DNA from 3 places in the Schinkia azotoformans genome. Region 3 is predicted to be linked to each of the others. Evidence: predicted binding sites of a transcription regulator. Region 3 holds the regulator's gene; each other region holds the start of a gene.
The links. The regulator CtsR, encoded in region 3, represses protease genes until heat stress. The targets are predictions, from matches to a motif close to ATGGTCAATAAAGGTCAAACA.
Positions count from the first base shown of each region.

Region 1: clpP (ATP-dependent Clp endopeptidase proteolytic subunit ClpP) is a predicted target of CtsR. The motif match lies at 5,091-5,111, and genes of this name have one in related genera.
Region 2: P9E47_RS11605 (ATP-dependent Clp protease ATP-binding subunit) is a predicted target of CtsR. The motif match lies at 2,049-2,069, and genes of this name have one in related genera.

Region 1 is NZ_JARSMD010000001.1:238,863-246,365, reverse strand. Features, by position in the region: gene P9E47_RS01095 (phosphoglycerate kinase) at 1-336, opposite strand, end outside; gene gap (type I glyceraldehyde-3-phosphate dehydrogenase) at 664-1,671, opposite strand; gene P9E47_RS01085 (sugar-binding transcriptional regulator) at 1,747-2,775, opposite strand; gene P9E47_RS01080 (glutaredoxin family protein) at 2,925-3,182, opposite strand; gene rpoN (RNA polymerase factor sigma-54) at 3,212-4,513, opposite strand; tRNA gene P9E47_RS01070 (tRNA-Arg) at 4,727-4,798, opposite strand; gene clpP (ATP-dependent Clp endopeptidase proteolytic subunit ClpP) at 5,172-5,768, shown strand; gene P9E47_RS01060 (HPr family phosphocarrier protein) at 5,829-6,092, opposite strand; gene whiA (DNA-binding protein WhiA) at 6,266-7,216, opposite strand; gene P9E47_RS01050 (gluconeogenesis factor YvcK family protein) at 7,235-7,503, opposite strand, start outside.
Region 2 is NZ_JARSMD010000019.1:147,607-155,109, reverse strand. Features, by position in the region: gene P9E47_RS11620 (phosphatase PAP2 family protein) at 1-408, opposite strand, end outside; gene P9E47_RS11615 (NUDIX hydrolase) at 471-1,094, shown strand; gene P9E47_RS11610 (HAD family hydrolase) at 1,176-1,973, shown strand; gene P9E47_RS11605 (ATP-dependent Clp protease ATP-binding subunit) at 2,097-4,244, shown strand; gene P9E47_RS11600 (hypothetical protein) at 4,283-4,582, opposite strand; gene P9E47_RS11595 (hypothetical protein) at 4,709-4,915, opposite strand; gene P9E47_RS11590 (hypothetical protein) at 5,230-5,403, shown strand; gene P9E47_RS11585 (homoserine dehydrogenase) at 5,557-6,564, opposite strand; gene P9E47_RS11580 (PLP-dependent aspartate aminotransferase family protein) at 6,578-7,503, opposite strand, start outside.
Region 3 is NZ_JARSMD010000020.1:560-8,062, forward strand. Features, by position in the region: gene P9E47_RS12475 (MgtC/SapB family protein) at 1-550, shown strand, start outside; gene P9E47_RS12480 (CtsR family transcriptional regulator) at 727-1,188, shown strand; gene P9E47_RS12485 (UvrB/UvrC motif-containing protein) at 1,232-1,780, shown strand; gene P9E47_RS12490 (protein arginine kinase) at 1,781-2,863, shown strand; gene clpC (ATP-dependent protease ATP-binding subunit ClpC) at 2,869-5,292, shown strand; gene radA (DNA repair protein RadA) at 5,412-6,794, shown strand; gene P9E47_RS12505 (PIN/TRAM domain-containing protein) at 6,940-7,503, shown strand, end outside.

The sequences.
Region 1 (7,503 bases), on a different contig from region 3:
AAGAAGATCGCCATCTTGCATTTGGCCAATTTCCTGCTCCACAGCTGGCCCGAACGCTTCATCGGTCTTTTTTACAGCCTTTCCGATTAATTCACTTAATCTTGTGGCGACCGCACTTAAGCGCATTTCTTCCACCACTTTCCCTTTCGGACGACCTAAGTGGCTTGCGAGAATGACCTTCGCCCCTTGCTCACTTAAATGTTGGATGGTCGGTATAGCAGCCCGTATCCGAGTATCGTCTGTAACCTGCCCATCACTCATTGGAACGTTAAAGTCAACGCGGCAAAATACCTTTTTCCCTTTTACATCGATATCCCGTATCGATTTTTTGTTCATATCGTTTTGCGGCCTCCTTTTCCTTAAAGGGCTATCCGAGACAAAATGACCAACTATTTTGTCTTATAGCCATTTATAAAATTGTTAGAAATACCGAAAAAGAGGGACCACAGACCAATTTTTGAAAAAATTCATCCGTAGAAAAGTTAACACCCTGGACCAACATTTGGGTTTGTTACCTTTTTTCTCCCTCTATTCCTACATTTGATATTATAAACTTTCCTTGAGAACAGTTCACTATTGTTCTTAACAATTTTTTAGAAAAATGGGGACTAGGGTCGGGTCCTCTGTCTCAGAGTGGGACACAGAACCCGACCCCCTGTCTCTTTACAGTCCTTTTTTTGCGATGAAATCGATTAGGTCCACTACGCGGTGGGAATAGCCTGTTTCGTTGTCATACCATGAAACAACTTTGGCCATGTTTCCATCGATCACCATTGTTGATAAGGCATCGATTGTAGATGATGCTGGTGAGCCGTTGTAGTCTCTAGATACTAATGGCAACTCACTATAATATAGAATGCCTTTTAATGGTCCTTCTGCTGCTTCTTGTAATGCTGCATTGATTTCTTCTTTTGTTGTATCTTTTTCTAATTCACATACAAGGTCCACTAATGATACGTTTGGGGTAGGCACGCGCATGGCCATACCGTTTAGCTTTCCTTTTAGCTCTGGAAGAACTAATGCTACTGCTTTTGCGGCACCTGTTGTTGTTGGAATGATGGATTCCGCCGCTGCACGAGCACGACGATAATCCTTGTGCGGCAAATCTAAAATTTGCTGATCATTTGTATAAGAGTGTACTGTCGTCATCATTCCGCGTTTTACACCGAATTTATCATTTAAAACTTTTGCAAATGGTGCTAAGCAGTTTGTTGTACAAGATGCATTTGAAATAACATGATGATTAGCTGGATCATATTTGTCATCATTAACACCCATTACAATCGTAATATCCTCATCAGTTGCCGGTGCTGAAATAATAACCTTCTTTGCGCCAGCCTCTAAATGTTTGGCTGCATCAACACGCTTCGTAAAGCGGCCTGTAGATTCAACAACTACCTCGACACCAAGGTCGCCCCAACCAAGGTTTGCAGGGTCGCGCTCTGCTTTTACAACGATTTCGTGTCCATCTACGATAATGTTGTTGCCGTTTACTTCAACCTTCTTTTCAAACGTTCCATGAACTGAATCATATTGAAGCAGATGGGCAAGCATTTTTGCATCAGTTAAATCATTAATTGCTACAATTTCTACATTCGGGTTATTAATCGCTGCCCGTAACACATTTCGTCCAATTCTACCAAATCCATTAATACCAACTTTCACTGCCATTGTTTTTCCTCCTTATATTCTCTATTCTTCGTTTTTAATTTATAAGTTTAAGGGATTTCTCCCTATTTCTTGTTTTTATTTCAGACGAACTAACTCATTTGCGGCCCCTTCATCTGTTACGAGAATCGTTTTTCGACCTTGACGCTGCTTCACGACAGCGGCTATTGCCTTTGCCTTGGAAGCACCTCCGGCCACAGCAATAATACATGGCACATTCTCCAAATTTTCTAGCTGCAGGCCGATTGTCCTTACTTTATGGACCACATTCCCATCGGCATCAAAGTAGTAGCCGAACGCTTCCCCGACCGCCTGTCCGTCAGAAATTTTTTGAATGGTCTCGGCATCAGTTTTTCGTCGTTTTGCCATTGTTATAGCATCCCCAATACCGTGAACAACCATGCTGCATTGTTGAATCATTTCTAGCGTTTCTTTTATAGCAGGCTCTTCAACCAAAGACGAATACACATCATCACTTACTTGGTCAGGTACATGGAGCAATTTATATTGTCCCATTGTTTTTTCAGCCATTTTAGCGACGATCGTGTTTGCCTGGCTTTGAACATTTTCACCTAAACCACCCCTGGCAGGAAAAAACATAATATTACGCTCATCTACAGTCGGTGTCAGCATCTCCGCAACAGCAGCAACAGTGCTGCCTCCTGTAATGGCAATAATATTATCCGTGGAAAATGCTTTTTTCATCCGACTGGCACAAGCTCTTCCCATTTCCTTTTTGACAAGTTCATTTTCGTCACTGTCACCGGCAACAATGATGACTTCCTCAATGTTTAATATTGCTCTTAATTGCAACTCTAATTCTTCTAATCCGGAAACTTCTTTCATTACGGACTCAAGCGACCTAATTAACTGTCTGCCCTCTGATGTTAAGCTCATTCCAGCGGAAGAGACATTAACCAAACCCTGCTCTTTTAAAAAAAGAATTTCGGCCCGGAGCACCCGCTCTGTCATACCCAAATGAGTAGCTAATATCCGTCTACCAATCGGTTCCATCAAACGAATGTATTTCAAAATTTGATAGCGATGCTGCATAACCTCGAGCAAATCCGGTAATAATTTTTGTTGAATTTTTAAAACAGTATTCATCTTTACTTCCCCTTACAAGATTTTTTTACCAATAATCCGGACCTATTATGTCCCATTTAGACAAATTATGTCCCGCGTGCGGTAAAAAAAATCACTCCTGCTATATTGTTTATTGTAGCAGGAATAATTTCGACGTTCAACAAATATGCTTATATTTCATATTTTGACTGAAGAAAATATCGAACGGCGTCTTCACTAACCATTCCATAATCCACTTCTTCACCATCAACTTCAACTACTGGAATCATAAGTTGATATTTTTCTAGTAATTTATCATCCTGATAGATGTCAATTTCATGGATTACGAGAGGAAATTCATTGGCCAGCTCCAGCAATTTTGTTTTTGCCTTATCACAGAGCGGACAAACCGGTCTCGTATAAAAATTTACCTGTATTGGCTGCTTCATATTAGTGTATGACCCCTTGCGAATAATTGTTAATATCTCTTTCGTTTGGATGAGGCTAAAATACCAAGCTGGTCCCGATATTTCGCAACTGTTCTTCTTGAAATATTATAGCCGTGTTTTTCCTTAAGTATGGCTGCAATTTGCTGATCTGACAATGGTTTCTTTTTATTTTCTCCGTCTACTATCGTCTTCATCGCTTCCTTTACTTCCTTCGAAGACGCATCCTCAAAATCTTCTGTTTGGATCGTTGATGTGAAAAAGTATTTTAATTCAAAGACACCCTTTGATGTTTGAACATATTTTCCATTAACGGCTCGGCTGACTGTTGATTCATGGACATCGATCATCTGTGCAATATCCCTCATCGTCAGCGGTTTTAATTTTGCATCATCTTTTAGGAAAAAATCCCGTTGCCGATCAATAATCGCTTTCATTACCTTTTGCATCGTTTCTAAGCGCTGCTCGAAGGCTCGTTTTAGAAAGTGGACCTGGTCCATTTTTTCACGCAAATACTTGTAGGCCTCATTATCCTTTTGTCCAATAATTGGCTCGTACGAACTATCCACCTTTATCGAAGGCATAAGCCGCTCATTAAAGCTGACCGCTAAATCTTCCTGTTCTTTTTTTATAATCATGTCCGGCACAATATAGTTGGAAACGCCTTCATTAAAGGCACTGGCCGGTCGCGGATCCAACATTTGGATAAAATCAAACACATCTTGAATCTGCTCAATCGCTACATTGAGTTTGGCTCCGATATCTTTCCATTTACGGTCCGCTAACATTTGCAAATGATTGGCAACGACCTCTTCTGCGAGCAAATTCCGTTCAGGCAGGTTTTTTAGTTGAATTAATAAGCATTCTTGGAGATTACGAGCACCAACACCGATCGGCTCACACTCCTGAATTTTACCTAAAAGACTTTCGATCACTGAGGCGGGAACAGTAAAGCGATTGCTGATCTCTTCGATGTTGCCTGTAAAATAGCCTGATTTATCTATCGATAAAATCAAATAATTTATGATTTGTTTTTCTTCTGATCCTATTTTTAATAAACCAATTTGCTTTTGCAAATGGTCATGGATGGTCATACGGGACTCTTGTTGCTCCATTTTTGCAGAAGGCTGTCCGCTTGAAGGGGAGTTCTTTTTCTTTTTCCGGGTTGATTCTACGCGAAATGATTCAACACTTAATAGCGGATTTTCAGTTGCCTGCTCCTGAAGAAATTGATCAAGCTCTGCAGATGAATATTGAAGCAACGAAATAGCTTGCCTAAGTTCGTTTGTCATCACTAGTTTTGTAGTTTGTTGTTGTACAAGACCTTGTTTCATTTCAAATCCCCCTTACAAACATTGTACTACAGTTATTATTATATGGAAACGCTTACTTTTTTGATAAAAACTTATTAGAAAAACACGATATTTGCCCACAATGGCAAATATCGATGTCTTTTCTTATACTATATTCCATAAAAGATCATACTTGCTTATAGTATAAAAAAATGAGGAAAATCTGCGGGTACAGATCTTCCTCATTTAAATTAACGCCCTCGGAGGGAATCGAACCCCCAGCGGAAGAACCGGAATCTTCTGTGTTATCCATTACACCACGAGGGCAAGCACTTAAGTTGATACACACAACGAAGTTTATTATAAGAAAGATTTCGATTTTTTGCAAGTGGTTATTTTGGACCTTGGGTCAGAGGGTTGGGTTCTCTGGCTCAGTTTTGGTGACCTCGGGGTGGGACGCAGGGTCGGGAACTGTGGCACAACGCAGTGGGACCGGGACATAGTTCCCGACCCCATGGTCCATGGTCCACACTATGAATAAATTAAACATTTTCCGCATATGGTTTAAGTACAAGGAAAATGGGCAATCATGAAAAAAGCGCAAGATTACATAACGTCACGTTTGACCTTCATTGACCATGCATGTATATTTAAATTAGAAGTTAATGTTAATTACAGATGAGGAGGAATTTCGATGGATATGCATTTAATCCCAACAGTTATTGAGCAAACAAATCGTGGTGAAAGAGCTTATGATATTTATTCAAGACTTTTAAAAGACAGAATTATTATGTTAGGAACAGCGATTGATGATACAGTTGCGAACTCAATCGTGGCACAGCTTTTATTCTTAGCCGCTGAAGATCCTGATAAAGATATTTCACTATACATAAATAGTCCTGGTGGTTCTATCACAGCGGGTATGGCTATTTATGATACTATGCAATTTATTAAGCCTGATGTTTCAACAATTTGTATTGGTATGGCTGCTTCCATGGGCGCTTTCCTATTGACTGCAGGTGCTCCTGGCAAACGTTTTGCATTGCCTAATAGTGAGATTATGATTCACCAGCCACTAGGCGGAACGCAAGGTCAAGCAACCGATATCGAAATTCATGCAAGACGTATTATTAGAATGCGTGAAAAATTAAATGCAATCATGGCTGAAAGATCCGGCCAGCCAATTGAAGTGATCAACCGTGATACGGAAAGAGATAACTTCATGGATGCTGAACAAGCTCGTGAGTATGGTTTAATCGATAAGGTTATTACAAAGAGCACTGACGAGAAAAAATAAAGAAGTAAAAAACACGACATTAGCCTTTCGAAGGTGATGTCGTGTTTTTTTACTACAACATTAATGATGTTGTTCGTTTTCTATAAATTCGGTAAGCTTAGCTACAGCGTCTTGCTCATCATGTCCTTCTGCTAACAGCTTAACATCTGCACCAGATTCCACTGCTAAGCTCATAAGGCCCATTATACTTTTTGCATTCACTTTTTTTCCTTCTTTTTCTAAAAAAATGTCAGAAGAAAAGCGATTGGCTTCTTGAACAAATAATGCTGCCGGACGGGCTTGAAGGCCAGTTTTCAGCTTAACAGTAACCGTCTTTTCTATCAAAGTGTTCTCCTCCTTGTCATACACAACCCCATTTTATCCTATTGTAACAGAGTGAGCCAGTAAAAATGTTTCATCATTGTTACAAATTATTATCTATATCTTTTCCAAAATTTAAACATCAGTAAAACGCCAGCCTAGCCCCATCTGACAAAAGTTTACCTATAATCATACGTTTAAGAATTGGAAATGGTTTCACCCAATCGTAATTTTTCTGCAATTTCATCAATCTTACGTAAACGGTGATTAATCCCTGATTTACTTATTTGTCCGCCAGATACCATTTCCCCCAGCTCCTTAAGAGTAACATCCTGGTATGTAATTCTTAGCTCAGCGATTTCCCTAAGCTTATCCGGAAGTGTCTCAAGGCCAACGGTATCTTGAATATAACGAATATTTTCCACTTGGCGGATGGCAGCTCCAATCGTTTTGTTTAAGTTCGCTGTTTCACAATTTACAAGGCGATTAACCGAGTTCCGCATATCGCGAACAATTCGGACATCCTCGAAGTGAAGCAACGCTTGATGGGCGCCGATAATATTAAGGAGTTCGCTTATTTTTTCTCCTTCTTTTAAATACGTAATATAGCCTTTCTTACGTTCCAGCGTTTTGGCATTTAATCCAAATGAATTCATTAACTCGCATAAGGAATTATTATGTTCCTCGTATAATGAAAAAATCTCCAAATGGTAGGATGATGTTTCCGGGTTATTAACCGACCCTCCAGCAAGAAAAGCGCCTCTTAAATAAGAACGTTTGCAACACTTTTTCTTTAAAAATACATCAGAGATTGTTCGAATAAAGGTGAACCCTTCTCCCATAATCCCAAGATCCTCGAGAATCTCTTTTGCTTGCTGAACCATCCTAACTATATATACATTATTTTTTTTCAATCTCATTTTTTTTCTTACTAGCAGTTCAACAGAGATATTATACTCTCTTTTTAACAAAGTGTATATTCTTCTTGCAATCGCTGCATTTTCGGTTTGGACATCAACCATGATTTTCCGATTCATAAAAGACATCGAACCATTCATACGAATAAGAGCGGAAAGCTCTGCTTTTGCACAACAATTTTTCATTTCAGTATTTGTTAATTCTTTTTTTGTCTCAGAAGCAAAAGACAAGTCTCCACCCCCTCACTTTTACAATAAAGAATAGATCACCTTTGCGATTTTCTCAGTATCATGGCGGATGACACCATTTTTGATCTGCACCAAATCTTTATTGATAATTTCGAGCCCATAGTTTTCGAGTTTTTCCTTGTCATATTTCACCGGCTGGGCATTTTCAAGTTTATATCGTTGTAAAACCGCTTTCGGCAGTTCGGCATCATTTACAATGATACTATTTAAAAAGGCACATTTTAAATGATCGTACAATGCTTTGACATGGTCACTTGCTGTGTAGCCCA
Region 2 (7,503 bases), on a different contig from region 3:
AAAGCCAATCGAAATCATAGCATGTCCACTTGGAAAGCTATATCCGGTAACTTCTACTAAACGTTCACTCGTTGGGCGCGGACGTTCAATAACAGCTTTTAAAAAGTGATTTAAAAACCTTACTCCAAATAAATTAATAACTAGTAAAACAGGAAAAATGAGTTTTCTTCGTAAAAACCAAAAAACAATCGCAACCAAAAATAATATCGGAAATTCCACTTTATAAGAACCAATTGTTGTTAAGACAATCATAATTACTGTCAAATCATCAGATCTAAATTGTTGAATGAATGTACTAATTACCTGATCGAATCGTTCAAGTCCCTCCGAACCAATCCTTAAACTAATCCCTAAATACGTAATTATGATAAATAATATAAGAAGAAATGTTTTTTTGTATATAGACACGTTATTCATCCTTATGTGCTAGAATTATAGTAAAACTAAAAAAAAGAGGAGGGAGATCCCATATGAAGGACGATTTAATGGCACGTATTCAAAAAGTAACCAATAATCGGCCGCATGTTTTAGGTCATAAACACTTCCAAAGTTATTCTGTTTTATTACCTTTAATTAAAATCAATGATGATATTCATATTATTTTTGAAAAACGTGCCGAACATTTAAGACGCCAACCCGGTGAAATTTGTTTCCCAGGCGGCCGCATTGAAAAAGGACAAGAAGACAGTCAAACCGCAGCTCTTCGTGAAGCTACAGAAGAATTGCGAATTACTGAAGAAGATATCAATCTCGTTGGGCCACTTGACTTTTTCGTTTCATCCTCTGACTCCATCATCTATCCTTTTGTCGGATGGATTGAAAAAGAATTTGCGGAGATTTCTCCCAATCCTGATGAAGTAAGTGAAATCTTCACTGTTCCTGTTTCTTTTCTTTTAAATACAGAACCTAAAATTTATCAAATTCATTATAGAATTGAGCCAGAAGATAATTTCCCTTATCATCTTATCCCAGATGGAAAAGATTATAATTGGCGACCAAGAAACATGAAAGAATATTTTTATTGCTACGAAGACAAAGTCATCTGGGGGATGACGGCAAGAATGCTGAATGAATTTCTTGAAAATATCAATTAACTTTATTTATATTTTCTTATATACAAAATAGTTTTTCAATTGTAGTCTTTATATATATAAAAGGAAGAGGAGTAAATAATAATGGTTAAAGCAATATTTTTCGATCTAGATGATACTTTACTATGGGATCAAAAAAGCGTAAAAGAAGCGTTTGTTGCAACATGTCAAAAAGCAAAAGAAAAATATAATGTTGACCCCGAAAAACTTGAGGAAGCTGTCCGCAAAGAAGCAAGAGAACTATACAGCTCCTATGAGACCTACTCATTTACACAGATGATTGGAATCAATCCATTTGAAGGTCTATGGGGAAATTTTTCAGATGATCAAGAAGACTTTATGAAAATGAGCAAAATTGTACCAACCTACCGTAAAGAAGCATGGACACGAGGTTTAGCTGCTTTAGGCATTAAAGATCCTGATTTCGGGTATGAGTTGGGTGAGCTATTCCCCGCTATACGCCGGGAGAAACCATTTGTGTACGATGAATCATTTCAAGTACTTGATCAATTAAAGGGTAATTATAAATTATTATTATTAACAAATGGCTCACCCGATTTACAAAATACAAAATTAACGATTACACCAGAAATTGCTCCGTACTTTGATCAAATCGTTATTTCCGGCGATTTTGGACGAGGCAAACCTGACCCATCCATTTTTGAACATGCCTTAAAACTTATGGAAATAAACAAAGAAGACGCTATTATGGTTGGCGATAATTTAATGACTGATATTCTTGGGGCAACACGGGCCGGCATTAAATCAGTATGGATTAATCGTCATAATAAAGAAAGACTTCCTGACGTTACCCCTACTTATGAAATTAAACATCTTGAAGAGCTCTTTCCAATTTTAGATGAACTTAAGTCAGCAGAATAATCTGCTGGCTTTATTTTTTTATTTTTTTCTTGACCTTTTTTGACCTTTTTGATTTAATTATAGTCAAGAAAGATCAAAGTCAATTAAGGTCAAACATTACCAATTACTAAAGGAGGAACTTTTATGTATTGTCAAATTTGTCATACAAACGAAGCTACAGTGCATTTAAATATCCAATTAAACCAACAAAAGAAACAATTACATCTATGTTCTGAATGCTATAACAAAGAAAAAGCAAATTTTAAAATTCCAAGTGGCTTTAGCCCATTCGGAGGACCAACACCATTCCAGAATGTATTTAATGGAATGAATTTTGGACAACAAGACCAAGATCTTTACACAAACCTTCATGGGCAACAAATGACTGGCCAAGCTAGTCGCGGCAACGGATTTCTTGATCAATTCGGTCGAAACCTAACAAATGCCGCAAAAGCCGGCATTATAGACCCTGTCATTGGCAGAGATAAAGAAGTAAATCGTGTGATTGAAATCTTAAATCGACGCAATAAAAATAATCCAGTTTTAATTGGTGAACCTGGTGTTGGTAAAACAGCAATCGCCGAAGGCTTAGCCTTAAAAATTGCTGAAGGAAATGTGCCGGCTAAGCTTTTAAATAAAGAATTATACTTGCTAGATGTGGCCGGTCTAGTTGCCAATACCGGAATTCGCGGCCAATTTGAAGAACGAATGAAACAATTGATTTCTGAGCTTCAAAAACGAAAAAACATCATTTTATTTATTGATGAAATCCATTTATTAGTAGGAGCTGGCTCTGCTGAAGGATCTATGGATGCTGGTAATATCTTAAAGCCTGCCTTAGCTCGAGGTGAATTGCAGCTTATTGGGGCAACAACCTTAAAAGAATACCGTCATATTGAAAAAGATGCAGCCCTTGAACGTCGGTTCCAACCCGTTATCGTAAATGAACCAACAGTGGAACAAGCAATTGAAATTTTAAAAGGAATTCAGGCAAAATATGAAAGCTTCCATGATGTAAAATATATGGACGAAGCGATTGAAGCCTGTGTCACTCTTTCACATCGCTATATTCAAGATCGCTTCCTTCCAGATAAAGCGATCGACTTATTAGATGAAGCTGGTTCAAAAGTTAATTTGCAGCATGCAGGCCAAGATACAACAGAACTTAATGAACGCCTCGCTAAAATAGCAAAGGAGAAGGATAAAGCAGCAAGCGAAGAAAATTATGAATTAGCAGCAAAATTGCGTCACGAGGAAATCAAGCTTGAAAAGCAGCTAGAAGCTGGAAACAATACTAAACAAGCAATCGTTGGAGTAAGTGAAATTCAAAAAATAATTGAAGAAAAAACTGGGATCCCGGTTGGAAAACTTCAACAGGATGAACAAGTAAAAATGAAAAAACTCGCTGCCAATCTTTCAGCGAAAATTATCGGCCAAGAAGAAGCCGTTCAAAAAGTTTCAAAAGCAATTAAGCGTAGCCGTGCAGGGTTAAAGGATAAAAATCGTCCAATTGGGTCCTTCCTATTTGTTGGACCAACGGGTGTTGGTAAGACTGAATTAACGAAGCGACTTGCGGAGGAGTTATTTGGAACAAAGGACAGCCTAGTCCGTCTAGATATGAGTGAATATATGGAGAAGCATTCAGTCTCTAAAATTATCGGTGCACCTCCAGGATATATTGGACATGATGAAGCAGGACAATTAACCGAGAAAGTGCGCAGAAATCCTTATTGCATCATTCTTTTGGATGAAATTGAAAAAGCGCACCTCGACGTACAGCATATGTTCCTGCAAATCTTAGAGGATGGCCGCCTAACAGACAGCCAAGGCAGAACAGTTAGCTTTAAGGATACCGTTATTATTATGACAAGTAATGCCGGAGTCGGTGCTAAGAAAGTAACAGTAGGCTTTGATAAGCAACAATCGGAGGATTCAACTGAAGGCACTATTTTAGATTCACTTGGCGCTTTCTTCAAGCCGGAATTTTTAAACCGTTTCGATAGCATCATTGAATTTAAGAGCTTGAAAAAAGAGCATATTTTACAAATCGTTGATATTATGTTGGATGACTTAAAAGCTCTATTAAACGAACAAAACATTTCAATTGATGTTTCAACTGAAGCAAAAGAAAAATTAGCTGAGCTCGGTTACCATCCTGCCTTTGGTGCACGTCCATTACGCCGTATTATCCAAGAGCAGCTTGAAGATCAAATATCGGATTTACTGTTAGACAATGGGAACATCACTGAAATAAAAGTTGCCATTGAAGACAACAAAATCATTGTGAAATAAAAAAAGCAGTGGCCGGGGTTCCTCCGGCCATTACTGATTCATGCGATCACACTTGAATTGAGAATTTCTTTTAATACATGATTAATTTTGCTCCTATGTTTCCATATGAAGACAAGCAAACCATCGATATCATCCATCATCGTTTCACCATCATCACAATAGTTTTCACCCTTACCGTGAATGGACCATCTTTCGTCCTTTTTCATTAATGTATATTGTCCACCGCGTTCCTTGTCTTTAAATACAAAATAATGCTTTTCATTTTCATAGTCATATGAAGCAATGTCTGTAAATTTCTCAAGAAATTGCATTGCATCCAACTTTTTCCTAATAATCAACTACATCACACCTTTCATCAATATACACCCTAGAAAAAAAGCTGCTATATTATTAGTTCGACATAGAAACTAAATTCCTTGTAAAAATCTAAAAAAGTTTTCAAGAAAACAAAAAGACTACTAACATTAAATTAGTAGCCCTACCATTTCTTCTTCATTTACTTTGCACTCAAGACACATATTGTTGATAACCGAAATCGTGTTATATTGGTTTTTCACCCAGATTTTATCTCTTTCAACCTTGACTACTTCTCCAGCTATCACCTGACCATAACGAGAAAAATACAAATCATTCGTTATTACTTCTTGGCCAACTGTAAATAACTCATTCATGAATATGAACTCCTTTAACTTACCATTCTTTTATTATTTAATTTTATTATACCCTAAAATGGTTGAAAATAGTCGAAAAATGTTTTTCAAAACTTTGACGATTTTTAATGCGCTTACATTTAATATCTTACAAAATCCTGTAGAATAAGAAAATTTCATTTATGAAAATGTTTACATTTGAGCATACAATTATTTTTCGAAAGTTTCTTGTAAAATATTTCACAACAAATTTTTTTCTATTGAATTGTAGTAATATTTTCTATAAAATAGGACATAGGGGATATTTATTATCTGGTACTAACAGGAGGTATAAAATGAATAATAACGATACATTTAAAGTAGTTAAACTTCTACAGGACTTGTCAAATTCTTTGAGGGGAAACACTAATATTTATGATACACAGTATGTTGATAATGTGAAAAGCCGGTTACCTCAAATTGAAAATGCTTTTTTTGAACTAAAAAAATACTTCGATCAACAAAACTAATTTTTTTTAACCTCTTTTTAACCTACCATTTCTTCACAATGAAATTGAGCGGTTGGTCAGTTTTAAAATCCATCCATTATAATTTTCCCAATAAAAAAGAGCAAGACCTGCAGATAAAATTCTACAAAATCTCACTCTAATAAAAAATTCTATTTAAACAATACTTGTTTGTGAAACAGCACTTGTATGCCATTCATTAACATCTGTACGGCAGGCATGAATTAAATCTTCAACGATTGCACTGGCAGTAGGATACATCCCCGCCCCTGGTCCGCTTAAACTAATATTACCTACAATATTCGCATGAATAGATACCGCGTTTTCAACTCCCTCTACATTATAAAAAGGATGTGAAGATTGAACAATAGTCGGTTTTAGGATAGCCTCTATTCCTTGCTCTGTTTTTGTTATGGAGGCAATATGTTTTATTCTCAAATTAGTAGTATCATGATGTTTTATTTGATCGGGTGTAATCCCGGTAATTCCTTTGCGGAAAACAGCTTTCCAATCTGGCTGCTGACCAAAACATACTTGGCTTAATATCATCATTTTATAAAAAGCGTCATACCCCTCGACATCATTCGTAGGATCAGCTTCCGCATATCCCAATTCCTGTGCCAAGGATAGGGCTTCTTCAAACGATAAACCCTCTTCTCTCATCTTTGTTAAGATAAAATTAGTTGTGCCGTTCAAAATGCCCTCAATTTTTTGAACTTGATTAATATTTAATAGCTTATTTAATGTTTGGATAATCGGAATTCCACCGGCAACAGTCGCCTCAAAGCCGACTGTTGTTCCATAGGTTTTAGCTAATTCGATAATTTCTTGTCCATGGTGGGCAAACATTTCTTTATTGGCAGTTATTACATGGCATCTTCTCTGTATCGCCCTTGTAATATGCGAAAAGCTTGGTTCCACTCCAACAGTTGCTTCTATAACAACATCAAGTTTAGGCAACTGAATAATATCCTCGAAATGATCTGTTAATAAGATGCCTTCCTTCGGGGGGATATGTTTGTCGATATCTTTAACTAATATAGCAACAACTTTAACGTTTTGTTCTAATAGCGTTAAAAACCGCTCCTGATTTGAGTTGATAATTTCATAGACGCCTTTTCCAACTGTACCATACCCTAGCAGGGCAATATTAATCGTTGACATTTTCCCACATCCTTTAAAGCTCACAGGCAAATGTTACGATACTTCCTCTAAGGCGTTGTGCTTCTTTATAAGTACAGCGATTATGGATAACCTCTAATCCGCCCTTTGTCGCAATTTCAACAGCTTTTGGCGAAATAACGCCTTCCTGCAGCCAGAAAATTTTTGGATTGATTTCAAGTGCTTCTTTAGCCACTTCTATAGCGGCTTCCGGGCTTCTAAATACTTGAACTACATCAACTTTAAATGGAATTGATTTTAAATCAGGGTAAACCTTTTCGCCTAGAATCTCTGTTTCTTTTGGATTTACCGGTACAATTTGATATCCTAAGCGCTGCATTTTTCTTGTTAAACGGTAGCTTGGGCGACCAGGCTTGCCACTTAAGCCCACAACTGCTAATCTTTTCGGACGTTGGACAACCTTCCCATCAATCTCCTCCTGAACAAATGGTGATTGTAGTAACCAACGAATGACACCTTCATCGTTTACAGCAACCTCACCTTTTCCATTTCCATTAAGTGATATGCCTGTTGCTTCAAAAAATGCGCGATCAAGATCAGCTGTTAAATCTCTAAGCGATTCAATCCCAACCGATAAACGAATAAGATCTTCTGTAACACCCGTTTGTATAAGCTCTTCAGCGGAAAGCTGCTGATGTGTTGTTGATGCAGGATGAATGATAAGCGATTTTGCATCTCCGACATTGGCTACATGCGACCATAGCGAAATATTATCAATAACCTTTTTACCAGCGTCACGTCCACCTTTTATTCCGAAGTTTACCATTGAACCGAAACCGTTTTGCAAGTATTTCTTGGCTAATTCATGTGCAGGATGTTCCGGAAGTCCAGGGTAAGAAACCCATTCAACTGCTGGATGATTTTTAAGGTATTCCGCAAGCTCAGCCGCATTTTTTGTATGCTTTTCCATTCTTAAATGCA
Region 3 (7,503 bases):
CTGTTTAATGATGCTTTTATCCCTTTATGGCTTTCAAGACTATATTGATATGAATGCCAATATTAGATTTGATCCGGCACGAATCCCTTCCTACGTTATTAGTGGTATCGGTTTCCTGGGTACGGGAACGATCTTAGTCAAAGGTGTTACCGTTCATGGATTAACAACAGCTGCATCCATTTGGGTTGTTGCTGGAATTGGCTTAATCGTGGGGGTTGGAATGATCGCACCTGCTCTACTAACAACAATTGTTGTGTTATTAAGTTTAATTTTTTTGAATAAGTTTGAAAAGAGAATTCTTTCCACAAGCAATACGGAAATATTAACGGTTGTAATGGACAAGAAATGCAATAAGCTTAATGAGGTATTGCAGGTATTGGAAGAGAATGATATATCATTTCAAAAAGTATCTATCCAATCATTAAAAAATAATGAAGGTGAAGCCGATCAAAAGAAAATAACAATAGAAATTAAAATGAAGGACCCATCCATTCGTGCGAAAATCCTGGATAAAATCTCGACAAATGATTATGTTCAGCAAATCTATTGAGACCCAAAATGTAAACGTAGGAGGCAATCTCCCATTTCTCCGTTTGTGCTCCATTAAAAGTGGGTATGCTACTACTGTGTTTTTCTTAGACTTAAAAGTTGAAAAGAATCTTGATTCGGCTATATAATATATTCATGGTCAAAGAAAGTCAAAGTCAGTAGAAAGGGGAGGGATTGATGCGAAATATTTCTGATATTATTGAACAATATTTAAAAAAGGTATTGCATATTAGTGAAGAAAATGTCGTTGAAATTAAAAGAAATGAAATAGCTGAAAAATTCCAATGTGTCCCCTCACAAATTAATTACGTGATCAACACTCGGTTTACGATTGAAAAAGGTTATATAGTGGAAAGTAAAAGGGGTGGAGGAGGGTATATTCGGATCATAAAGGTCGAAACAGATGACCATGCTGAATTAATTGACCAAATGATTGAACTTATTCCAAATAGAATTTCGCAGTCTACATCAGAGGTTCTAATTGAAAGGTTGCTTGAAGAACAAGTAATCTCTCAAAGGGAAGCTAAATTAATTATTAGTGCTATTGATCGAAGTGTGCTTTTAATCGAATTACCAGGTAGAGATGAGTTACGCTCCAACATTTTGAAATCGATGCTGTTCACCTTAAAATATAAGTAAATAACTACCCAATAACGAACCTAAAAAAGGGAGAGGTGTAATTATGGAATGTCAAGAATGTCACCAAAACCCTGCTTCGCTCCATTTTACTAAGATCATTAACGGACAGAAAACGGAAACGCATCTTTGTGAGCAATGTGCAAGGGAAAAAGGTGAAATTATGTCTGGGGCCGGAGGGTTTTCGATTAGCAACCTCCTTTCCGGCTTATTAAATTTAGATTATCCTCTATCTACAAGCCCAAGCAGTAATCCTTTTGGAAATCTTGTTACTGAGCAATGTAATCAATGTGGCATGACATTCCAGCAATTTTCTAAGATTGGAAGGTTTGGGTGTTCAAACTGCTACAAGACATTCAGCAACAAAATAGATCCGATTTTAAGAAGGGTTCATAGCGGAAATACAGCACATGAAGGTAAAATTCCAAAACGAATAGGCGGTAATCTTCATCTAACGAAGGAAATTGTGGAATTAAAGGAACAGCTCCAAAAAGCAATTCACAATGAGGAGTTTGAGAGAGCGGCTGAAATCAGAGACAAAATCCGCTCCTTAGAGCAACTCTTAAGTGAGCATAGAGAGGGGGAGCGCTCATAAATGTCATTACAACGTTTTATTAATCAGGCATTAAGCCCTTGGATGAGCCAAGAAGGTCCTGATAGTGATATTGTGCTGAGCAGCAGGGTCCGTCTAGCAAGAAATCTGAAAGACATCGTTTTTCCTACTTTAGCTTCTGGGGATGATTTAGAACAAGTTGTCGAGTTAATGAAGGAGTCCATTGTAAACCGCAGTTTTAACCCCAATCTTGGTCAATTTGAACTTATTAAAATGATGGATCTTGAACCGATTGATAAGCGAGTATTAGTTGAAAAACATTTAATCAGCCCTCATCTTGCTGATGATGCAGAGCAAGGGGCAGTGATCCTTTCAGAAAATGAAGAGGTTAGCATAATGGTCAATGAAGAGGACCATGTCAGGATTCAGTGCTTATTTCCGGGACTGCAATTATCCCAGGCTCTACAGGTTGCCAATGCGATTGATGATTGGATCGAAGAAAGAGTTGATTTTGCATTTGATGAGAAAAGGGGCTATTTAACGAGCTGTCCTACAAATGTTGGGACTGGACTTCGGGCATCTGCAATGGTTCATTTGCCAGCCCTCATTTTAACAAATCAAATGAATAAAATAATACCTGCCATTAACCAACTAGGATTGGTTGTGAGAGGTATATACGGTGAAGGTAGTCAAGCACAAGGAAATATATTTCAAATTTCAAATCAAATTACCTTAGGTATGTCGGAAGAGGATATTGTCAAAGATTTAGAAAGTGTAGTTGCCCAAGTCATTGCTCAAGAGCGCTCGGCACGGGATATGCTTGTAAGATCCTCCTCTATCCAGCTTGAAGATAAGGTATGGCGCTCCTATGGCACTTTAGCAAATAGCCGCATCATTCCATCAACTGAAGCTTCCCGGTGTTTATCAGATGTAAGGCTTGGCATTGATTTAGGATTTATACAAAATGTTTCAAGATCAATATTAAGTGAATTAATGATTTTAACGCAGCCAGGTTTTTTACAGAGATTTGCAGGAAAAAGACTAGCTCCTGAAGAAAGAGATGTAAGGAGAGCAACTCTAATCCGAGAACGATTAAAATTAGAAAAGGATTCGATGGGAGAGTGATCTAAATGATGTTTGGAAGATTTACCGAACGTGCGCAAAAGGTATTGGCACTTGCACAAGAGGAAGCGGTTCGTTTAGGACATAGTAATATCGGGACTGAGCATATTTTATTAGGCCTTATTCGTGAGGGTGAAGGGATTGCAGCAAAAGCACTATTAGCCCTAAATCTTGGGCCGGAAAAAATCCAAGAGGAAGTGGAGGCCCTTATTGGCAGGGGTGATGAAGCGAGTCAAACGATTCACTATACACCAAGAGCCAAAAAGGTGATCGAACTTTCTATGGATGAGGCGAGAAAGTTGGGCCATTCCTATGTAGGGACCGAGCATATTTTACTTGGACTCATCCGTGAAGGCGAAGGCGTTGCAGCCCGTGTATTAAATAATTTAGGTGTAAGCTTAAATAAGGCACGCCAGCAGGTTTTACAACTGTTAGGAAGCAATGAATCTACTTCCAGCAGTCATTCCGGCGGGGTGGTAGCAAATGCTAATACTCCAACATTAGACAGTCTTGCCCGCGATTTAACGCAAATTGCCCGTGAAGGAAGCCTTGACCCTGTTATTGGCAGAGGCAAAGAAATCCAACGTGTAATTGAAGTATTAAGCCGCCGAACAAAAAATAATCCGGTTTTAATCGGTGAACCTGGGGTAGGTAAAACAGCGATTGCGGAAGGTCTTGCCCAGCAAATCGTTCAAAATGAAGTACCCGAAATTTTACGTAATAAGCGCGTCATGACGCTCGATATGGGTACTGTTGTTGCCGGAACTAAATATCGTGGTGAATTTGAAGACCGCTTGAAAAAAGTGATGGATGAAATTCGCCAGGCAGGCAATATTATCTTGTTCATCGATGAATTGCATACTTTGATTGGTGCGGGTGGAGCAGAAGGTGCAATTGATGCATCCAATATTCTTAAACCTTCCCTTGCACGTGGGGAACTGCAATGTATCGGTGCCACAACATTAGATGAATACCGAAAATATATTGAAAAGGATGCTGCCCTTGAACGTCGGTTCCAGCCAATCCAAGTTGGTGAACCGACTCAAGAAGAAGCAATCCAAATTTTATATGGATTACGTGACCGTTATGAAGCCCACCATCGTGTTTCCATTACAGATGAGGCTATTGAAGAGGCCGTAAAGCTTTCCGCTCGTTATATATCAGATCGTTTCCTTCCTGATAAAGCGATCGACCTTATTGATGAGGCAGGAGCCAAAGTCCGTCTTCGCTCTTATACTGCTCCGCCTAACTTAAAAGAGTTAGAGCAAAAGCTCGAGGAAATTAGAAAAGAAAAAGATGCAGCCGTTCAAAGTCAGGAATTTGAAAAAGCTGCTTCGTTAAGAGATACAGAGCAGCGTCTTCGTGAAGATGTCGAAAAAACGAAGAAAGAGTGGAAAGAAAGACAGGGTAAAGAAAACTCAGAAGTAACTACAGAGGATATTGCTTTAGTGGTTTCTGCTTGGACTGGAGTACCTGTATCTAAATTGGCTCAAGCAGAGACAGACCGTCTATTGAACATGGAAAGTATTCTCCATTCTCGTGTAATCGGCCAAGAGGAAGCTGTAAAAGCTATAGCAAAAGCAATCCGTAGAGCACGTTCCGGATTGAAGGATCCAAAGCGCCCAATCGGTTCATTTATTTTCCTCGGCCCTACTGGTGTAGGTAAAACGGAATTAGCTCGCGCTCTTGCAGAAGCCATGTTCGGCGATGAAGATGCTTTGATCCGCATTGACATGTCAGAGTATATGGAAAAGCATACAACATCCCGTTTAGTTGGTTCACCTCCAGGCTATGTAGGTCATGAAGAGGGGGGGCAATTAACCGAAAAGGTTCGTCGTAAACCGTTTTCTGTAATTCTTTTAGATGAAATTGAAAAAGCACATCCAGAAGTATTTAATATTCTTCTTCAAGTATTAGAGGATGGTCGCTTAACTGATTCAAAAGGACGTACTGTTGACTTCCGAAATACGATTGTGATTATGACATCAAATGTCGGTGCAAGCGAGCTTAAGCGTAATAAATATGTAGGCTTTAATGTTCAAGAGGGTCAAGAATACAAGGACATGAAATCGAAGGTAATGGATGCTTTGAAAAAGGCATTTCGTCCTGAATTCTTAAACCGTATTGATGAAATTATTGTCTTCCACTCTTTAGAGAAACAGCATATTAATGAAATTATCACGTTAATGGCGAATGAATTAACAAAACGCTTAAAAGAGCAGGACATTGATTTTGCGTTATCAGATGCAGCGAAAGAAAAAATTGCAAATGAAGGCTTTGATCCTGAATATGGTGCTAGACCATTAAGACGAGCACTACAGAAGCAGGTTGAAGACCGCTTATCTGAAGAGTTATTAAAAGGGACTATTCAAAAGGGTCATAAAATCATCATTGATGTAGAAAATGATGATTATGTAGTAAAGACAGAGTAGTGTTTGAACTTAAGGAAGGATGCCAAAAGCGTCCTTTTTTTCTTTTTGATTACATTATTCGTTATGGTATCATAAATATTAACAATATGTGGTAACTTTAATTAAGAGGGGATTTTTTCATGTCAAAGAAAAAAACAAAATTTTGCTGTCAGGTATGTGGCTATGAAACACCGAAATGGATGGGGAAATGCCCTGGGTGTAATGAGTGGAACACAATGGTGGAGGAAATAGAGCTCCCAAAATCATCAAGAAGACAATCATTTGTTACTTCTTCTGAGACAATAGCTGGAACAAATAAGCCTCAAATGATTACCACCATTCAATCTGTTAGCGAGCCGAGAATATATACAGAGTATAAGGAGATGGACAGAGTTTTAGGCGGAGGTATTGTTCCAGGATCACTTGTGTTAATTGGCGGCGACCCTGGAATTGGAAAATCCACACTTTTATTACAAATATCCTCACAGCTTGCAAATCGAAATCATAAAGTTTTATACATATCTGGAGAAGAATCTCCTCGCCAGACGAAACTTCGGGCCGATCGTTTACGTATAGAAAGTGATAACCTTTTCGTTTTATCCGAAACAGATTTAGCTTATATAGAAAAAGCAATTGATGAAATGAATCCATCCTTTGTTGTTATCGATTCAATCCAAACCGTTTATCATCCTGAGGTTCAATCTGCCCCTGGCAGTGTGTCGCAGGTAAGGGAATGTACTTCTCACTTTATGCGAATTGCAAAAACGAAGGGAATTGCTATTTTCTTAGTCGGACATGTCACAAAGGAGGGATCGATCGCTGGTCCAAGACTACTTGAGCACATGGTTGATGCAGTTTTGTATTTCGAAGGGGAACGCCATCATACATATCGTATTTTAAGGGCGGTTAAAAACAGATTTGGTTCAACAAATGAAATGGGTATATTCGAAATGAAGGAAGAAGGCTTACGGGAAGTACTAAATCCTTCCGAAATATTTTTGGAGGAACGGTCAGAAGGTGCTGCTGGCTCCATAGTTGTTGCTTCGATGGAAGGTACACGCCCAGTGTTAGTGGAGATTCAGGCTTTAATAGCACCGACTAGCTTTGGAAACCCGCGGAGAATGGCGACAGGAATTGATCATAACAGGGTGTCTTTGATTATGGCTGTTCTAGAGAAAAGAGTAGGGTTTTTATTAGGGGCTTATGATGCTTATCTGAAAGTAGCCGGTGGAATTAAGCTTGACGAGCCAGCAATTGACCTTGGTGTGGCTGTAAGTATTGCTTCGAGTTTTCGTGACCAACCTTCCAACCCAACAGATGTAGTGTTTGGCGAAGTCGGGTTAACAGGGGAAATAAGAAGGGTTTCCCGCGTCGAACAGCGTGTTCAGGAGGCAGCGAAGCTTGGTTTTAAGAGGGTTATTATACCGGAAAGAAATATTGGCGGATGGACAGCTCCGAAGGGCATCGAAGTCATCGGCGTTTCAACAGTAGCAGAAGCATTAGATCACACCTTGGAACGTTAGCTTATGCAATTTTTAGTAATCTGCCTACAAAATTGATATTTATCATCATTTCAATATAAAATAGTAAGTGAAATATTATTTTTCTGTAACGAACAATGTTTTTAAAATAGAAAAAAAGTTAATAATGATAAAAGGAGGTGAAGGAATGGTTAAAAAAATCGTTCAGCTATTTTTTATTATCGTGGGCGGAACACTAGGGTTCTTGTACTTTCCGCTATTTTTAGAGTTAATGAATGTAGGTAATATCGGGTGGTTTGCGTCCCCTTATGCCTGCACAGTTTACGGAGCAATTATTTTATTTCTTTCTACATTTTGGTTAACTGATTATATTGTTGGTTTAATCCGTAAGATTGAGGAATCGTTGGTAAAGGCGCCGGCGACCGATATTTTATTTGGAAGCTTAGGCTTGATTGTAGGCTTGATTGTTGCTTTTTTAATTATGATTCCTTTAAAAAGTATTAAATTCGAAGTGTTAAGCACAATTATTCCAATATTTGTAACATTGTTTCTCGGCTATCTAGGGTTTCAAACAGGGTTTAAAAAGCGTGAAGAGCTTATAAATTTATTTTCGCTTCCAGCACGGCTTGGGGCAAAAGATAAAAAGAAGCCACAAGCCAATGAGGCAGATCAAGCAGAAGAATATGTACCGGGGAAATTGAAAATCCTTGATACAAGCGTCATCATCGATGGTCGTATCGCTGATATTTGC